4 regions of the Pseudomonas sp. CH61 genome follow, and region 2 is predicted to be linked to each of the others. Evidence: riboswitches for the same ligand, from Rfam matches in the RefSeq annotation. Region 2 holds a riboswitch; each other region holds the start of a gene.
The links. Region 2 has a riboswitch for cobalamin ahead of cobW (cobalamin biosynthesis protein CobW). Riboswitches for the same ligand answer to the same signal wherever they lie in the genome.

Region 1 (3,839 bases), 1.0 Mb from region 2:
GGCATTGGTTTCCGCTACCAGCACATCGCCATTGGGCAAGACATAGAGCCAGCGCGGATGGTCGAGGCCTTCCGCGAATGCAGCGACTTGCGTGCCAGTCGCTGCCGTCGGTTTAGCGCCCTCCGGCCAGCCGATCGCCGGGGCAATGTTCACCGTCGGAATCAGGGTCTTGTTTGGTTCAGGCAATTTCGGTGACGGGCCGGTGCCGTCGGAGACTTGCAGGCTGGAGGTCTCACCGCAGGCGGCGAGCCCTCCGGCGAAGGCGATGACAAAAACGAGCTGGGGCTTGCGCATTGCTGATCTTCCCTATGAATGCATTCCTAATCATAGAGGAGGGCGCAAGCCCGATGGTTCAACTGCTCAGCCGCGGGCTTCCTTGAACAGCACGGCGATGCCCGGGTGATAATTGCCGGCTTCGCTGCGCAACTTGCGGTAGGCGTAAGGGAAATACCAGGCGACCGCGCAGGTGTGTTCCTTTTGCAGGTCGTCGACCATGTCCTGCAACTCTTCGGGGCTGGCGCTGTGCTGGGCTTTTTGCGGCGCGACAAACAGGCAGCCGAGCTTGAGATCGCTGGCATAGCTGATGCGTTTGGCGTCGTTGGTGATGTCCAGCAGGGCTTGAGTCAGATTCAGGTTGGTAACCTTTGGCCAGCGCTGGGTGGCCTGGATAAAGGCGCGGTCTTCGGCGCTGGCCAGAAACAGATCGGCGCGAGCGTTGCGCTCGCCTTCTTCGTTCTGCTTGCGCGTGGCAGTTTCGTTCAAGGTAACCAGCTCAGCCATCCAGGCTGCGGCCGAGAGCAGTCCGAGATTGGCTTTCTCGTCATGCCAGTAAGGCGTGTCGCTGTCGCCGCGCACCGCGTTGTAGCGGTCGATACAGTCAAACCAGCGTTCAAGCACCGGGCGCAGGAATTCCAGGCGCGGGTTGCTGATGATCATGCCTTGCATCGTCATCATCCTTTATTGTTGTAGTGGGCTTTTCGGAAAAAGCATGGCTCTTTGATATCATTTGTATCAGTGTGGCACAAGATTGGCGGCAGAGAATTGATCAGCGGCAGTTATTCGCCCGATGGCCGCCTCTTTAATTGACGCTCCACCCCCAACCCTCTAACCTTCGCGGCTTGTTTCAGGTGCTCTGTGACCTGCGTCGACAGAGTGAAACAGGGAAGCCGGTGAGGGTTGTCTTCAAGCGAAGAACCACCACGATCCCGGCGCTGCCCCCGCAACGGTAAATGAGTAAAAACTGCGCCTTGAGCCACTGCCTCGAAAGAAGCGGGAAGGCGCGCAGTCAGGCGAAACGCCGCTCATGAGCCCGGAGACCGGCCTGATCCATCCAGCGGCATCACGGTGGGCGATGCCAGGCTTTTTGCCGTCTATTCTTGTGCCTGCCCGCCGTTATCCAGCCTCAACGGAGAGCTCCCCCATGACTGATTCCCCCGAGCGCGACGAACGCCATCTGGCGCGTATGCAGCGCAAAAAAGCCGTGATCGACGAACGCATCGCCAACTCACCCGACGAGTGCGGTCTGGTGCTGGTGCTGACCGGCAATGGCAAAGGCAAAAGCAGCTCGGCGTTCGGCATGCTCGCCCGCGCCATGGGCCACGGCATGCAGTGCGGTGTGGTGCAGTTCATCAAGGGCCGCAATAGCACCGGCGAAGAGCTGTTTTTCCGCCGCTTCCCTGAGCAGGTTCGCTTCCACGTGATGGGCGAGGGCTTCACCTGGGAAACCCAGGATCGTCAGCGCGACATCGCCGCTGCCGAAGCCGCGTGGGCGGTTTCCCGTGAGCTGCTGCGCGATCCGTCGATCGGTCTGGTGGTGCTCGACGAACTGAACATCGCCCTCAAACACGGCTACCTCGATCTCGATCAGGTGCTCAGCGATTTGCAGGCGCGTCCGCCGATGCAGCACGTGATCGTCACCGGTCGCGCGGCCAAGCAGGAAATGATCGAAATGGGCGACACCGTGACTGAAATGGGCATGCTCAAACACGCCTTCCAGGCCGGCATCAAAGCGCAGAAAGGCGTCGAACTTTGAATCAACCACGTCACTGCCCGGCGGTCCTCATTGCCGCGCCGGCCTCCGGTCAGGGCAAGACCACCGTCACCGCCGCACTGGCCCGTTTGCATCGCAATCAGGGACGCAAAGTGCGCGTGTTCAAATGCGGCCCGGACTTTCTCGACCCGATGATTCTCGAGCGCGCCAGCGGTGCGCCGGTGTATCAATTGGACATGTGGATGGTCGGCGAGCAGGAAAGTCGTCGTCTGTTATGGGAAGCCGCTGCCGAGGCGGATCTGATTCTGATTGAAGGCGTGATGGGCCTGTTCGATGGCACGCCGTCCAGTGCTGATCTCGCGCGGCATTTTGGTGTACCGGTGCTCGGAGTTATCGACGGCACGGCGATGGCGCAGACCTTTGGTGCGCTGGCGCTCGGCTTGGCCAAGTATCAGCCGGATCTGCCGTTTGCCGGTGTGTTGGCCAACCGCGTTGGCACTTTGCGTCATGCGCAATTGCTCGAAGGCAGTCTCACGGAAGGTTTGCGCTGGTACGGCGCATTGTCCCGCGAGACCGGCATCGAATTGCCGAGCCGCCATCTCGGTCTGGTCCAGGCCAGTGAACTGAATGATCTGGATGTGCGCCTCGACGCCGCCGCCGATGCATTGGCCAGCAGTTGCGAGGTAGCGCTGCCACCGGCCGTGGAGTTCGCCGCGCCGGACGTCATTGCGGTAGAGCCGCTGCTGAAGAATGTGCGAATCGCCGTCGCCCGTGATGAGGCGTTTGCCTTCACTTATGGCGCGAGTCTGGATCTGCTGCGCGCGATGGGCGCCGAGTTGAGTTTCTTCTCGCCGATTCGTGATTCGCAATTGCCTGAGGCGGACAGCCTGTATTTGCCCGGTGGGTATCCGGAACTGCACCACGTTGCGTTGTCGCAGAACACCGTGATGCTGGAGGCGATTCGTGCGCATCATGCGGCGGGGAAACCGTTGCTCGCTGAATGTGGCGGGATGCTTTATCTGCTGGATTCTTTGACTGACGTTGAAGGCACTCGCGCTGAGTTGGTTGGGCTGCTTAAGGGCGATGCGGTGATGCAGAAGCGTCTGGCGGCACTGGCCCTGCAAGCGGTCGATCTGCCGGAAGGTTCGCTGCGTGGGCACACTTATCATCATTCGCTGACGACTACCGAACTGGCGCCGATTGCACGGGGTTTGAGCCCGAATGGTGGGCGTGGGGCCGAGGCGGTTTATCGGGAAGGGCGGATGACGGCTTCTTATGTGCACTTTTATTTCCCGTCGAATCCGGCGGCTGTCGCTGCACTGTTTGCGCCTGACTCCGAAGTCGCTTTCGCGAGCAGGCTCGCTCCCACAGTTGAAACAGTGGTGACTGAAGCAATGCAATCCCCTGTGGGAGCGAGCCTGCTCGCGAAGAGGCCATGACCAACAACGCATTCTCCGAAGCCGAGCGCCAAGCCGTCTATAAAGCCATCGCCGAACGCCGCGACATGCGCCACTTCACTGGCGGCACGGTCGAGCCGGATCTGCTGCGCCGACTCTTGGAAGCCGCCCACCAGGCCCCAAGCGTCGGCCTGATGCAGCCTTGGCGCTTTATCCGCATCAGCGACCGCAACCTGCGCGGGCAGATCCAGAACCTAGTGGAAGAAGAACGCATCCGCACCGCCGAAGCCCTCGGCGAGCGCAGTGACGAGTTCATGAAACTCAAGGTCGAAGGTATCCATGACTGCGCCGAAGTGCTGGTCGCCGCGTTAATGGACGATCGCGAAAAACACATCTTCGGTCGCCGCACGCTGCCGGAAATGGACATGGCCTCGCTGTCCTGCGCGATCCAG
Region 2 (3,839 bases):
CGCGTAACCAGCCAGGCCCCAGAGCAAGCCTTGCGAGGTTTTGGTCGGTGCGCGCAGGGTGTAGAGGCCAGCGAGCATCAGGGCGAAACCCACCGCAACCACCAGATTGCCGCCTGTGGTCGAGACCACGCGCTGCCAGCCGTCTTCCGGCTCCCAGGCTTCGGCGTCGTGGGTGTGCGCAGCCACGCCAGCGGCGTGTTCGTGAACCGCCACCGGCTCGGACTTCTCGAAGGTTTCCGCCTGCAGAATCAGCGGCGAGACCCAAAAGCTTTGCAGCAGGGTGAGGAGCAGGGCGGCCAGCAGACCGGTGAAACCTGCGGTTTGCGCAATACGCTTGATCATGTCGACAGGTCTCAGTGGCACGGGAACGCGGCGCTGTGGCGGGTATCGTGGGCGGCGTTGTGCACCGCTTCGATGTGCGAGAAACCGGCGAAGTAGACCAGGCTGGCACCAAGGATCGACGCGAAGATCGCGGCGCTCAGGCGTTGGCTCAGGGTGGCGGTGCTGGAAATTTTGTCCGTGTTGCTGCCGGTGCTGCTGATGATCGACATGGCGCTTCCCTCTGGAATGTCAGTGGGTGAATCGAGCGCATGAAAACCCCTGCGGGTCGGGCTCGCAGAGGTTCGAACAGCGCCCGCCCACCGCGGGTTTGTTATGTTCAGCGACGCACGAGGTGCGGGCTGTGTGTTGCGGGCCGGTCTCCGGGCTCACGAGGGGTTGGCGTCAGGCCGACCTGCAAGCGTCACCTTCCCATGTCTTGCTGACACAGTGGTTTTGACGCTTCGCTCGCTTACCGTTGCGGGGGCAGCACCGGACTGACATGGGCTTGAGTAAAGCACATGATTCACCGGTTTCCCGTTTCACCCTGTGAAGGGCACCCGTAACAAGTTGTGTAGGAGAGCATGGGTTGGGGATTTTAGTCAATTTTGTGGGGGGGCTTATCCGTTGCTGCGGGTGTTGCTGATTACGGTTCCGCCCTTACGGCGGGTCACTTTTGGCAAACGCCCCAAAAGTAACCAAAAGGTCTTCGCCCTGACGTTCGGCCCGCTCGCTAAAGCTCGGGGTTCCTTCGCTCCGGGATCGATCCGGGCGCAGCGTCTCCGGTTTGCTTCGCTGCACCTACTCCCGCTGTGTTTGGCTGCGCCAAACGGTCGCTGCGCTCCCACCCCCGGATCAATCCCTCCACTCAGCCTGCCGACGGGCTCCAAGATCAAAAGCAGGCGAGCTGACACTCGGCCTATTGAGTGGTGAGGAGCGGGTGTTGGACTTTGGTTTTGTGGTGGATTTGCCCCTCACCCCAGCCCTCTCCCGAGGGAGAGGGAGCCGATTTGTGGGCTTTTCAAAATCTGAGTTCGACTCGGTATTGCACGTCGGCGTAGCTCTCCCAAACACCCCGATCAGTCCCTCTAACCTCATGGATAGGGGCCCGATTTTTTTGCTTTTTTGAGCCTGAGTTCAACGCGGTATTGCACGTCGGCGTAACTCTCCCAAACACCACCGTCAGTCCCCTCTCCCTCCGGGAGAGGGCTAGGGTGAGGGGCTCTTGATCTGGCTCTTGATCTTGCTTCGGCTTTTGATCTTTTGCCCCTTCGGTAGGCCGAGCGTAGGTGTTCATCCGGGGGTTAGGCGCGTAGCGCCGTGCGGCGAAGCCGCATTCATCGAGAGGAGGTGCAGCGAAGCAAACCGTAGGCGATGCCCCCGGATGGACACCGTAGCGAGGGAACACTGAGCCTCAGCGAAGTGCCGTACGCCGGGGCAAAGCCTTTTGCTTACTTTTCGGCGTCTGGAAAAGTGAGTCGCTGTAAGAGCGAAACCGGCAGCGGCGGCACCCGCAGCAACGGATATGCCCCCATAACCAAACCCCAACCCCATTGACCCATAACCACCCGATGCGTAGCCTTGCGCTTTCGAGGTTCTTCGGCCGTTGCCGAAGCTAAGAAGGGAACGCGGTCAATGCCGCGGCTGCCCCCGCAACTGTGAACGGTGAAGTTCGCTGCCACGCCACTGCCAGCTCAACCCATGAGCCCGCGGGAAGGCGCAGCCAACGCCAGGCTCATACCTGAACACCGTCAGCCAGGAGACCTGCCTCGTCACAGATTCTCACTACAACCGGGCGGGGTGATCCGGTGGCGAATGCTTCCGGCGCGCACGCGCGTTGCCGGTTCTCGTCCCGTATGCCCGCCGCTTGCCAAAGGGCATACCGATGAAAACACTGGCCAAACTCCCCGTCACCATCGTCACCGGCTTCCTCGGCTCGGGCAAGACCACACTGCTGCGGCACATGCTCGACAACGCGCAGGGCCGTCGCATCGCGGTGATCGTCAATGAGTTTGGCGAATTGGGCATCGACGGTGAAATCCTCAAGCAGTGCACCATCGGTTGCACCGAAGAAGAAGCCACCGGCCGCGTTTACGAACTGGCCAACGGCTGCCTGTGCTGCACCGTTCAGGAAGAATTCTTCCCGGTGATGCGCGAACTGGTCGCGCGTCGCGGCGATCTCGACCACATCCTCATCGAAACCTCGGGCCTGGCCCTGCCGAAACCACTGGTGCAAGCCTTCCAATGGCCGGAAATCCGCAGCGCCTGCACCGTTGACGCGGTGATCACCGTGGTCGACAGCCCGGCCGTGGCCGCTGGCACCTTTGCCGCGTTCCCGGATCAGGTCGATGCCCAGCGCAAACTCGACCCGAACCTCGACCACGAGTCGCCGCTGCACGAACTGTTCGCCGACCAACTGGCCAGCGCCGACCTCGTCATCCTCAACAAGGCCGACCAGACCAGCCCGGAAGATCTCGCTCGCGTCCGCGCTGAAGTCGCCGAAGAGTTGCCGCCAGCGGTGAAAATCATCGAAGCCAGTAACGGTCGCCTGCCGCTGGACGTGCTGATCGGCCTCGGTGCCGGTTCCGAAGAACACATCGACAGCCGCCACAGCCATCACGATCACCACCATGGTGAAGGCGATGACGATCACGCTGACCACGATCACGACGCCTTCGATTCGATCTCCATCGAACTGCCGCAAGCCGACGAAAGCCTGCTGCTCGACGCCCTGACGCAACTGGTGGTCAAGCACGGCATCCTCCGCGTCAAAGGTTTCGCCGCCATTCCAAACAAACCAATGCGCCTGCTGATCCAGGGCGTGGGCACGCGTTTCGACAAGCATTTCGACCGTCAGTGGGGCGCCGATGAAGCGCGCGTCACGCGTCTGGTGCTGATCGGTCAGCAACTCGACGCCGCCCAACTCGAAGCGCAACTGCGCGCTGCGCTCAGCGTTTAAACCATGCACCTGCTCAGGACCCAGCCCGGCGGATTCGTCTCGGATGACAACATTGCCGACCTTGGACAGACCCCCGCCGAGCTGGTGATCCTGTGCAGCGGCGACTCCAGTCTGGCGCTACTCGCCGAAGCTGCGCAGCAGTTGCCCGAGGATTATCCGAGCCTGCGTCTGGCCAATCCGATGCAGGTGCAGAATCATGCCTCGGTCGATTTGTACGTCGATGAGGTGTTGCGTCACGCCAAGGTGATCCTGATTTCGCTGCACGGCGGCATCGCCTATTGGCGCTATGGCGTCGAACGCTTGGTCGAGTTGGCCGAGCGCGGTGTGCAGGTGATTCTGGTACCGGGCGATGACCGTCCCGATCCGGAGCTCAGCGACTTGAGCACCGTCAATGCCGAGGATCGCGACCGGCTCTGGCAATTCCTGCGTCAGGGCGGTTTGGGCAATGCGCTGGATTTCTTCCGCTGTCTGGCCAGCCGTTGGCTCGCCCGTGATTACGTTTGGGAAGAACCGCAGACCCTGCCGCGCACGGCGATTTACCACCCGAATAAAACCAGCGCCG
Region 3 (3,839 bases), 760 kb from region 2:
TTTGTAAGCGCTGCCGTATTGGCCGCGCACCGACCAATTGTCATTGAGGTCATACATCGAAGTGAGCATGCCGACCGTGGCACTGTCGCCGCCGCTCATGGCTTCGTGGCGCACACCGATGCTTGGATGCCAGTCGGGAAGAGCGTCGATCTGCGGGCGCAGTTGCGTGTAGAACGCATGGGCTTCGGCCTTGTCGTTGTCGATGATCAGCACATCGTCCTGGCCCTTGAACCATTGGTTGTCGGTACCGAACACCAACACATGGCCACCGGGCAATTCTGCTTTGCCTTCGGCCTGCACGCCCCAATCGGTGAAGCCCCAATAGTCGTTGTGGTTGATGACCTTGGTGCCGCCGCCGGCGACGTTGTTGACCCGCGTGTAGCGGGTGTCCCAGTCGTTGATATGGCCTTTGACGAAGTAGCTCAGGCGTTCGTTGATGTTCTGCTCGAACGTTGCTGTGGCGATCTGCTGCACGCGGTCGTTGGTGGTCTTGTGATTGTCGATCGGACGGGCGAAGTCGAGATTGGCGTCGGCGTATTGGTAGAACAGTTCCAGCCGCGCATCCTCGCCAAACGACTGAATCGCCTTGCCGCCGAAGGTGGTGACCTCGTAGGCGCGGTTCTTCTCGCTGACGTTTTTCATATCGCGGTTGCGATAGGGCTGGTAACCGTCAGAAACGTTATGGCTGATGTACGCGAGCAAACCGAGATCACCGAAACCGTTCGTGAAGATGTTCTCGACGCGGGCGTCTTCGGTGGTGCCGCCGAAACTGTCGACGCCCAGATTCACCTCGCCGGAGGCTTTGCGCGATTGCGGGCTGCGGGTGACGATGTTGATCACGCCCGACACGGCCTGCGTGCCGAACAACAGGCTCTGGCCGCCCTTGAGCACTTCGATGCGCTCGATGGCGTTGGCCGGCAGGGTGTCCAGATAGAGGCCGCCGTACAGGCGATTGTTCAGGCGTACGCCGTCAAGCAGGATCAACGTGTCGTCGTTGCGCCCGCCCAGCAGTGAATAAGTGCCGTAGTCGAACGGACCGTTTTTCGGTGCGACGTACAGACCGGGAATGAACATCTGCATGACGCGGCTGACATCGGCGCTGGGGCCGGCACGTTCGATCTGTTCGCGGCTGACGATCTCGACCTTGCTGCCGAACTTCGCCATCTCGGCGACGGTGGTGGATTCCACAGACGGTGCAGAAACGATTTGTTGATGGAGTTCCAGCGGCGCGTCGTCGGCCAGTAGCAGCGGGCTGAACAGGCAGCCAAGGAACAGGGTTGGAGCAGAAGTGTTGAAAGGTCGAATCATTGTCTTCTCGAAAAGGATCTTCGCAGAAGAGCATGCAGGAGAAGGCATCGCGCACAGCCAATACCGGCCCATGCCCGCCCACCGCAGGATTTTGCCAAACAAAATTTCAGGCCGGTCTCCGGGCTCGCGCGTATCGAGGCTTTCACCTTCCCATGGCCGTCTGGCCACAGTGGTGTATCGAAAGCATCACGCGCATACCGTTGCGGGGGCAGCACCGGACTTGTTCGAAAAGAACGTACCGGTTTCCCGTTTCACCCCATGCACGGCGGCATGGGACACCTGAAACTGGGCGGCATCTGAACATTCGACAGACCGTTCGTCAACTTGCCGGTGCCGACTCTTGGTCCGCGAATTACCAACTTTGGAAATAACTACTAAGGTCTATAGCGGTCATCACAGCGCAATATCGCGCGGCGTCGACAGGCGTGAGGGATACGCCAGACACGCTGAACAGGGAGGTTTTCATGCAAGGTGCCAGCGGCCATTCTTACGGCGGGCACGCCCCGCATTTCATCCGCAATGCGTTACTGGTCGCCATGGCCAACACCCTGATGCTCGCAGATGCGCAGGCCGCGTGCGGGCCATTGGCGGCGGGTGCCTATAACGTCTCGCAAACCTGCTTGCCTGCCTCCGGTGTCGATGCGTCGATCAGCACTCAGACGGGCACCACCATCAGCACCACCGCCGGCTCCTCGCTGAACAGTCGCGGCAACAATGCCAACACCACGCTGACACTCAGTGGCACCACGGTGGACAGCACACCCCCGACGGCTGCCAACGCGGTGTTTGCCAATGTCATCGGCGCCACTGGCAACGCTAGCCTTAGCGTCAACGGCGGGACCAACACTGTGAATGTCGGCGGCAGTGGCCTGGACGCGATGGCAATGACCAACGCCAGCGCCGGGTCGTCGACGTTTTCAGTGAGTTCCGGTACCACGCTGAACATCCTCAACACCGTGGTCGGCAATGAACACGACGGCATCGACATCAATGCCAGCGGCGGCGGCGCGATCAATCTGAACCATCAGGGCAGCGGCCAGATCACCTTGCTCGGCGGCAACGGTATCTGGAGCAAAGCCACGGGCAGCGGCGAGACCAACGTTAGTGTCGGGAGTGGCGTGAGCATTCTGGTCAACAACGATGATGCACTGTCGGCCGGGTCTCCGATCGGCGATGAAACGTTGCCCACGGCAGGCATTGGCAACCACGCCGGCGTGCATACCCGCGCAGTCAATGGCAACACCACACTGATCAATGCAGCGAACGTTCAAAGCATCGGCATGAACGCGTTTGGTCTGTTCACCGAAGGCGGCAATGGTATTACCCGCCTCACCAACAGCGGGACGCTGACTACCAGCGGCCTCAACGGTTTCGGCATTCGTTCGTTTGCCACGGTCGGCAGCATCGCCATCGTCAACAGTGGCGCTATCACGACGACGGGCGGCGCCGCGCACGGCATCTATGCCAACGACAACGTCGGCGGCAGTGGTTCGATCAGCATCGACAACAATGCCGCCATCAACGTCGGCAGCACGGCCAATACCGCCGGTTCGCGGGCGATCTACGTGATCAAGCGCGGCACCGGTGATGTCGCGATCACCGGTAGCGGCAATATCAACGTCCTCGGCGACATCAACACCACCCGGGCTTACGCGATCATCGTCAGCGCCGAAAACAACAATGTCTTGATCGATTACTCGGGCGATCTGTTCGCCAGCGGTTTCGGCGCGGGCGGCATTCGGGTCGACTCGACCGGGGGTAATGTTCAGGTGAACTATCGCGGCGACCGTATCGAAACCCTGCACAGCAACGCCAACGGCATCTATGCCTCGACGCAGTCGCCGACGGGCACGGTCAACGTCAATTCCGGCGGCACGATCATCACCCACTCGAACGCCGGTTCGGGCGACGGCACGGGCATTGGCGCCTTTGGTATCCAGGCGCTGACGCTGGGCGGCGACGTGGGTGTCGTGTTCAACGGCCCGCTGATCGACGTCAACGGCCAGGGCGCGGCGATTCTGGCCGGCAATGCCTTCAACTCGGGCAGCGGGCTGGGCACATTGAATGTCAGCAACAGCGGGGAATTGATTGCGCGGGGCAATGAACAGCGCGGCATCCGTACGCTGTCGGTCACTGGCGCGCAAAGCGTGGTCAACAGCGGCGCGATCCAGACACTCGGCGCCAGCAACAGTCAGGGCATTCTCGCCGCGGCCTCGGGTGCAGCGGATCTGACAGTCAGCAACAGCGGCGCGATCACCACTCGTGGCATTGGTTCGTCGGCCATCGACGCGTTGACCGAGGGCGGCAGCGCCACCGTGACCAACACGGCAACCCTTCAGGGCGGGCGAGGTGACAGCAGCGGCGTCGCCCTCGGCGGTGCGAGCCAGACGTTGAACAACTCAGGTGCGATCAGTGCGCTGAGTGATGTCGCCGTACGCGCCGATGCGACCACACCGGGCACGACGTTTACGCTGAACAACACCGGGCAAATGACCGGCGCCGTGAATGCCGTCAGCGCGGCCAGTTCACTG
Region 4 (3,839 bases), 220 kb from region 2:
GGTTGCAGCGCCGACAGCCAGGGTGTGCGCCCCAACGCCACCGCATCGAACACGCGAATGCCGTCGTCGGTGTCGGCCTGTTGTTCGACCACCGCCAGCTTTTGCGCAATGCTGCGCCGGGCCATTTTGCCCAGGCGCTGACCTTCGAGCAGCACCTCGCCAGCGCTCGGCTCACGCAGCCCGGCCAGCAGTTTGAGCAGAGTGGATTTGCCGGATCCATTCGGCCCGACGATGCCGAGGGTTTCGCCGCGCTGAACTTCAAGGCTGACACCGTTGAGCAACTCGGCGCCGCGCACCTTGAAGGTCAACCCGGAACAACTCAGAACACTGCTCATCGTGCAGATCTCCGGCCCACCAGAATCAGGGCAAATACCGGCGCACCGACCAGTGCAGTAATCACCCCGACTGGAATCACCTGACCCTTGATCAGCGTGCGCGACAGCACATCAGCGGCAATCAGAAACACCGCGCCGCCCAACGCACTGGCCGGCAGCAGGCGTGCATGACCGGTGCCGAGCAACAGCCGCGCGGCGTGGGGAATCACCAACCCGACAAAACCGATCGAACCGACAATCGACACCATCACCGCCGTCACCAGCGCCGCGCAGCCAATCAGCAGAATCTGCACACGTCGCACCGGAATGCCGAGGGATGCCGCCGAGTCCGCGCCAAAGGTAAACGCATCCAGCGCCCGGCGATGCCACAGACACACGACCAGTCCCAACACGGCCACCGGCACCGCCAGCCACACCGACGGCCAGCGCACGCCGCCGAGATTGCCCAAGAGCCAGAACATGATCCCGCGTGCCTGTTCAGAGCTGGCCGAGCGGGTGATCAAAAACGCAGTGAGCGCATTGAACAGTTGCGAACCGGCGATCCCCGCGAGAATGATTTGCCCGGTACCGCTGGCCGAACCGCTGACCCGCGCCAGCAGAATCACCAGCACGAACGCCGTGACCGCGCCGGCGAAGGCACCGACTGACAGCGAGATCATCCCTGCGCCAACCCCGAGCAGCGCCACCATCACCGCTCCGGTCGAGGCGCCGGCAGAAATCCCCAGCAGATACGGATCGGCCAACGGGTTGCGCAACAGCGACTGCAAAATCACCCCGCACGTCGCCAGACCGGCACCGCACGCCGCCGCGACCAGTGCGCGGGTAAGTCGGTAGTTCCAGACGATGCCTTCATCGATAGGATCCAGCGCGTATCCGGCGCCCCACAATTTGTTCGCCAGCACTTGCATGACCACGCCCGGCTCAATCGAGGTCTCACCAATGGCCACGCCAGCAACCACTGCAATCAACAGCGTCGCCAAGGCCAGCAACGTACGGATCAGGCTGGCACTCATTGCGACAGGTCATAGCCGTTGATGGCCGTGGCCAGTTGCTCGATGCCGTCGAACATGCGCAGGCTGGCCTGCATGGCCATGGCGTCAAGAATGATGATGCGGTTGTGTTTCACCGCGTCCATATTGCGCGTCACCGGGTCGCTGCGCAGGAAGGCGAGTTTCTTTTCATAGTCGTCAGCGGGGAAGCGCTGACGGTCCATGCGCGCGATGACGAGGAAGGTCGGATTGGCTTTGGCGATGGTTTCCCAGCCGACCGTTGGCCACTCTTCATCGGACTGCACGACGTTGCGCACGCCGAGGGTGTCGAGCATGAAATCAGGAATGCCTTTATGTCCGGCCACGAACGGCTCGATGTCCATTTCGGCGCTGGAAAACCAGACCAGCGCGCTGGCATCCTTCAGCCGTTTGCCCTGGGCGGTGGCAATCGATTTGGCGAGGCTGGCCTTGAGTTGGTCGTTGAGCTGCTGGCCACGCTCCTGCACATCAAAGATCTGCGCCAGTTGGCTCACGCTTTTGTAAATCGTCTCGATGCGAAACGGTGCCAGTCGCGTACCGTCGGCGCCGACCAAGTTGTCCTTGGCTTCGCAATCGGAGGGCAGCAGGTAGGTCGGAATCTTCAGCTCATGAAATTGCTCGCGGGTGCCGACCGCGCCTTGCGGGCCGACCATCCATTCCAGCTCCACGGCGACCAGTTCCGGGCGCTTGCCGATCACCGATTCGAAACTCGGTTCGTTGTCAGCCAGACGCTCGATCTTGTCGTTCTGCGCCTTGTACTTGTCCAGCACGTTGTTGAACCACAGCGACGTGCCGACGACTTTGTCGCCCAGGCCCATGGCGTAGAGCATTTCCGTGCCGGCCTGGCCGATGGTCACGGTGCGCGTCGGGGCGTGCTGGAAGGTCAGGCTGCTGCCGCAGTTTTCGACGGTCAGTGGATAGACAGTCGAGGCCGCCTGCGCCATGGCGCCAAGGGTCAGGCCGGTGATGAGGGTGGCGATGCGGGGCAGCAGCATGGGGCAGTCTCCGAGGGAACCGTACGGGGAGCGGGAGAGTACGGTCTGGAAACACACCATCGAACGCGGTCAGGAAAACAGCGCAAGGCCGGGCAGCCAACGAAGACGCGCACGGCACGATGTCCTTCCCGGACACCCCGCCGGTTAGTAATCACTGTGCCGGCAGGTCTCCTGACTGATGCGTCATCGCCTTGCTCCAGCCTTCCCGGGATTTACCCAGTGGCAGTCGTGGAGCAGGCTCGGCACCTACAGTTGCGGGGGCAGTTCCGATCAATGCTGTGCAAGCACCTCGGATTCCCTATTAGTCCCCTTCGGGAACCGACGGCGGCATGGTAGTCGATCGAGCCGCTGAAGGGGAGACGAATCTGCCGTGGCGAGGATCAGTGTTGGCTCATCAAACCGTGCAACACGCCCAGACGCAGGCCCGGTTCGGAGGGCAGCATTTGTGCAATGCCGAACACTTTGAATGCCGCGAGCATCAACACCAGACCGCCGGGCAGAATGCTCTGGCGGTGTGGTTGCAGACCGGCGAGCTTGAGCTGTTGCACGTTGTTCACTTTCAGCAAAAGCAGCGACAGGCGCAGCAGCCCGCCATAGGTGATGCCGTCCTGACCGAAGTCGTTGAGGCGATTGGCCTTGAGCACTTTGGCGAGCATGCGCGCAGTGCCGGACGAACCGATGGTTTGCTGCCAGCCCTGCGCACGGTAGCGCCGGGCAACCTTTTCAAACTGCAGGATGGCGAAGCGTTCGGCCTCCTGTAGCGCGCCGGCAGACACGTCACCGCCACGAAAGAAGCGCGTGCTCAAGGTGCCGCTGCCGATGGCAATACTTTCGGTGAGCAATGGTTGTGAGCCTTGGCCGAGGATCAGCTCGGTGGAGCCGCCGCCGATGTCGACTACCAGGCGCAGGTCTTCAGCGCTCGGCAAGGCATGGGTCACGCCGGCGTAGACCAGCCGCGCCTCTTCATGGCCGCAAATGACGTCGATGGGAAAGCCCAGATGCCGCTCTGCACTGGCGAGAAACAGTTGCGCATTGTCGGCCTCGCGCACTGCGCTGGTTGCCACCGCACGGACTCGGCCGGCCTCGAAGCCGCGCAGCTTTTTGCCGAACCGCGCCAACGCCTGCCAGCCGCGATCCAGTGCCAACGCATCCAGCGCGCCACCGTCAAAACCTTCAGCGAGGCGCACCGGTTCACGCAGGGTTTTCACTTCCTGAATCTGCAAGCCTTTGCGGCTGCGCACCGACTGGCCGATCATCAGGCGAAAGGCATTCGAACCCAGGTCGATGGCGGCAAACAGCGAGGCGTCGTCTTTCATGGGAGTCCTTGCAGAGCGTCCGTCGCGAGGCTCAAGACGGTTTGCGAGGATTCTGCCGTGATCTTGATGACATCCTGATGACGGGGCAGGGGCGGTTCAATGAATTTAGGGCTGTCATGACACTGTCATTATCCGGCGTCTATGCTGAGGCCAATACATCGCGTG

Region 1: it holds a riboswitch for cobalamin, as region 2 does, so the genes downstream of both, cobO (cob(I)yrinic acid a,c-diamide adenosyltransferase) here and cobW (cobalamin biosynthesis protein CobW) in region 2, are expected to answer to the same signal.
Region 3: it holds a riboswitch for cobalamin, as region 2 does, so the genes downstream of both, AC5SEM_RS12865 (TonB-dependent receptor plug domain-containing protein) here and cobW (cobalamin biosynthesis protein CobW) in region 2, are expected to answer to the same signal.
Region 4: it holds a riboswitch for cobalamin, as region 2 does, so the genes downstream of both, AC5SEM_RS08485 (ABC transporter substrate-binding protein) here and cobW (cobalamin biosynthesis protein CobW) in region 2, are expected to answer to the same signal.

What each region holds. Positions count from the first base shown of each region.
Region 1 covers NZ_CM182098.1:1,103,704-1,107,542, forward strand. Annotated here, with positions in the region: gene AC5SEM_RS05015 (PQQ-dependent sugar dehydrogenase) at 1-294, opposite strand, end outside; gene AC5SEM_RS05020 (hypothetical protein) at 361-945, opposite strand; cobalamin riboswitch at 1,109-1,339, shown strand; gene cobO (cob(I)yrinic acid a,c-diamide adenosyltransferase) at 1,421-2,032, shown strand; gene AC5SEM_RS05030 (cobyrinic acid a,c-diamide synthase CobB) at 2,029-3,429, shown strand; gene bluB (5,6-dimethylbenzimidazole synthase) at 3,426-3,839, shown strand, end outside.
Region 2 covers NZ_CM182098.1:2,119,248-2,123,086, forward strand. Annotated here, with positions in the region: gene AC5SEM_RS09530 (CbtA family protein) at 1-342, opposite strand, end outside; gene AC5SEM_RS09535 (CbtB domain-containing protein) at 354-551, opposite strand; cobalamin riboswitch at 676-897, opposite strand; cobalamin riboswitch at 1,894-2,104, shown strand; gene cobW (cobalamin biosynthesis protein CobW) at 2,204-3,277, shown strand; gene cobN (cobaltochelatase subunit CobN) at 3,281-3,839, shown strand, end outside.
Region 3 covers NZ_CM182098.1:2,875,448-2,879,286, reverse strand. Annotated here, with positions in the region: gene AC5SEM_RS12865 (TonB-dependent receptor plug domain-containing protein) at 1-1,308, opposite strand, end outside; cobalamin riboswitch at 1,401-1,606, opposite strand; gene AC5SEM_RS12860 (autotransporter outer membrane beta-barrel domain-containing protein) at 1,773-3,839, shown strand, end outside.
Region 4 covers NZ_CM182098.1:1,896,763-1,900,601, forward strand. Annotated here, with positions in the region: gene AC5SEM_RS08475 (ABC transporter ATP-binding protein) at 1-335, opposite strand, end outside; gene AC5SEM_RS08480 (FecCD family ABC transporter permease) at 332-1,336, opposite strand; gene AC5SEM_RS08485 (ABC transporter substrate-binding protein) at 1,345-2,358, opposite strand; cobalamin riboswitch at 2,503-2,696, opposite strand; gene AC5SEM_RS08490 (Ppx/GppA family phosphatase) at 2,739-3,674, opposite strand.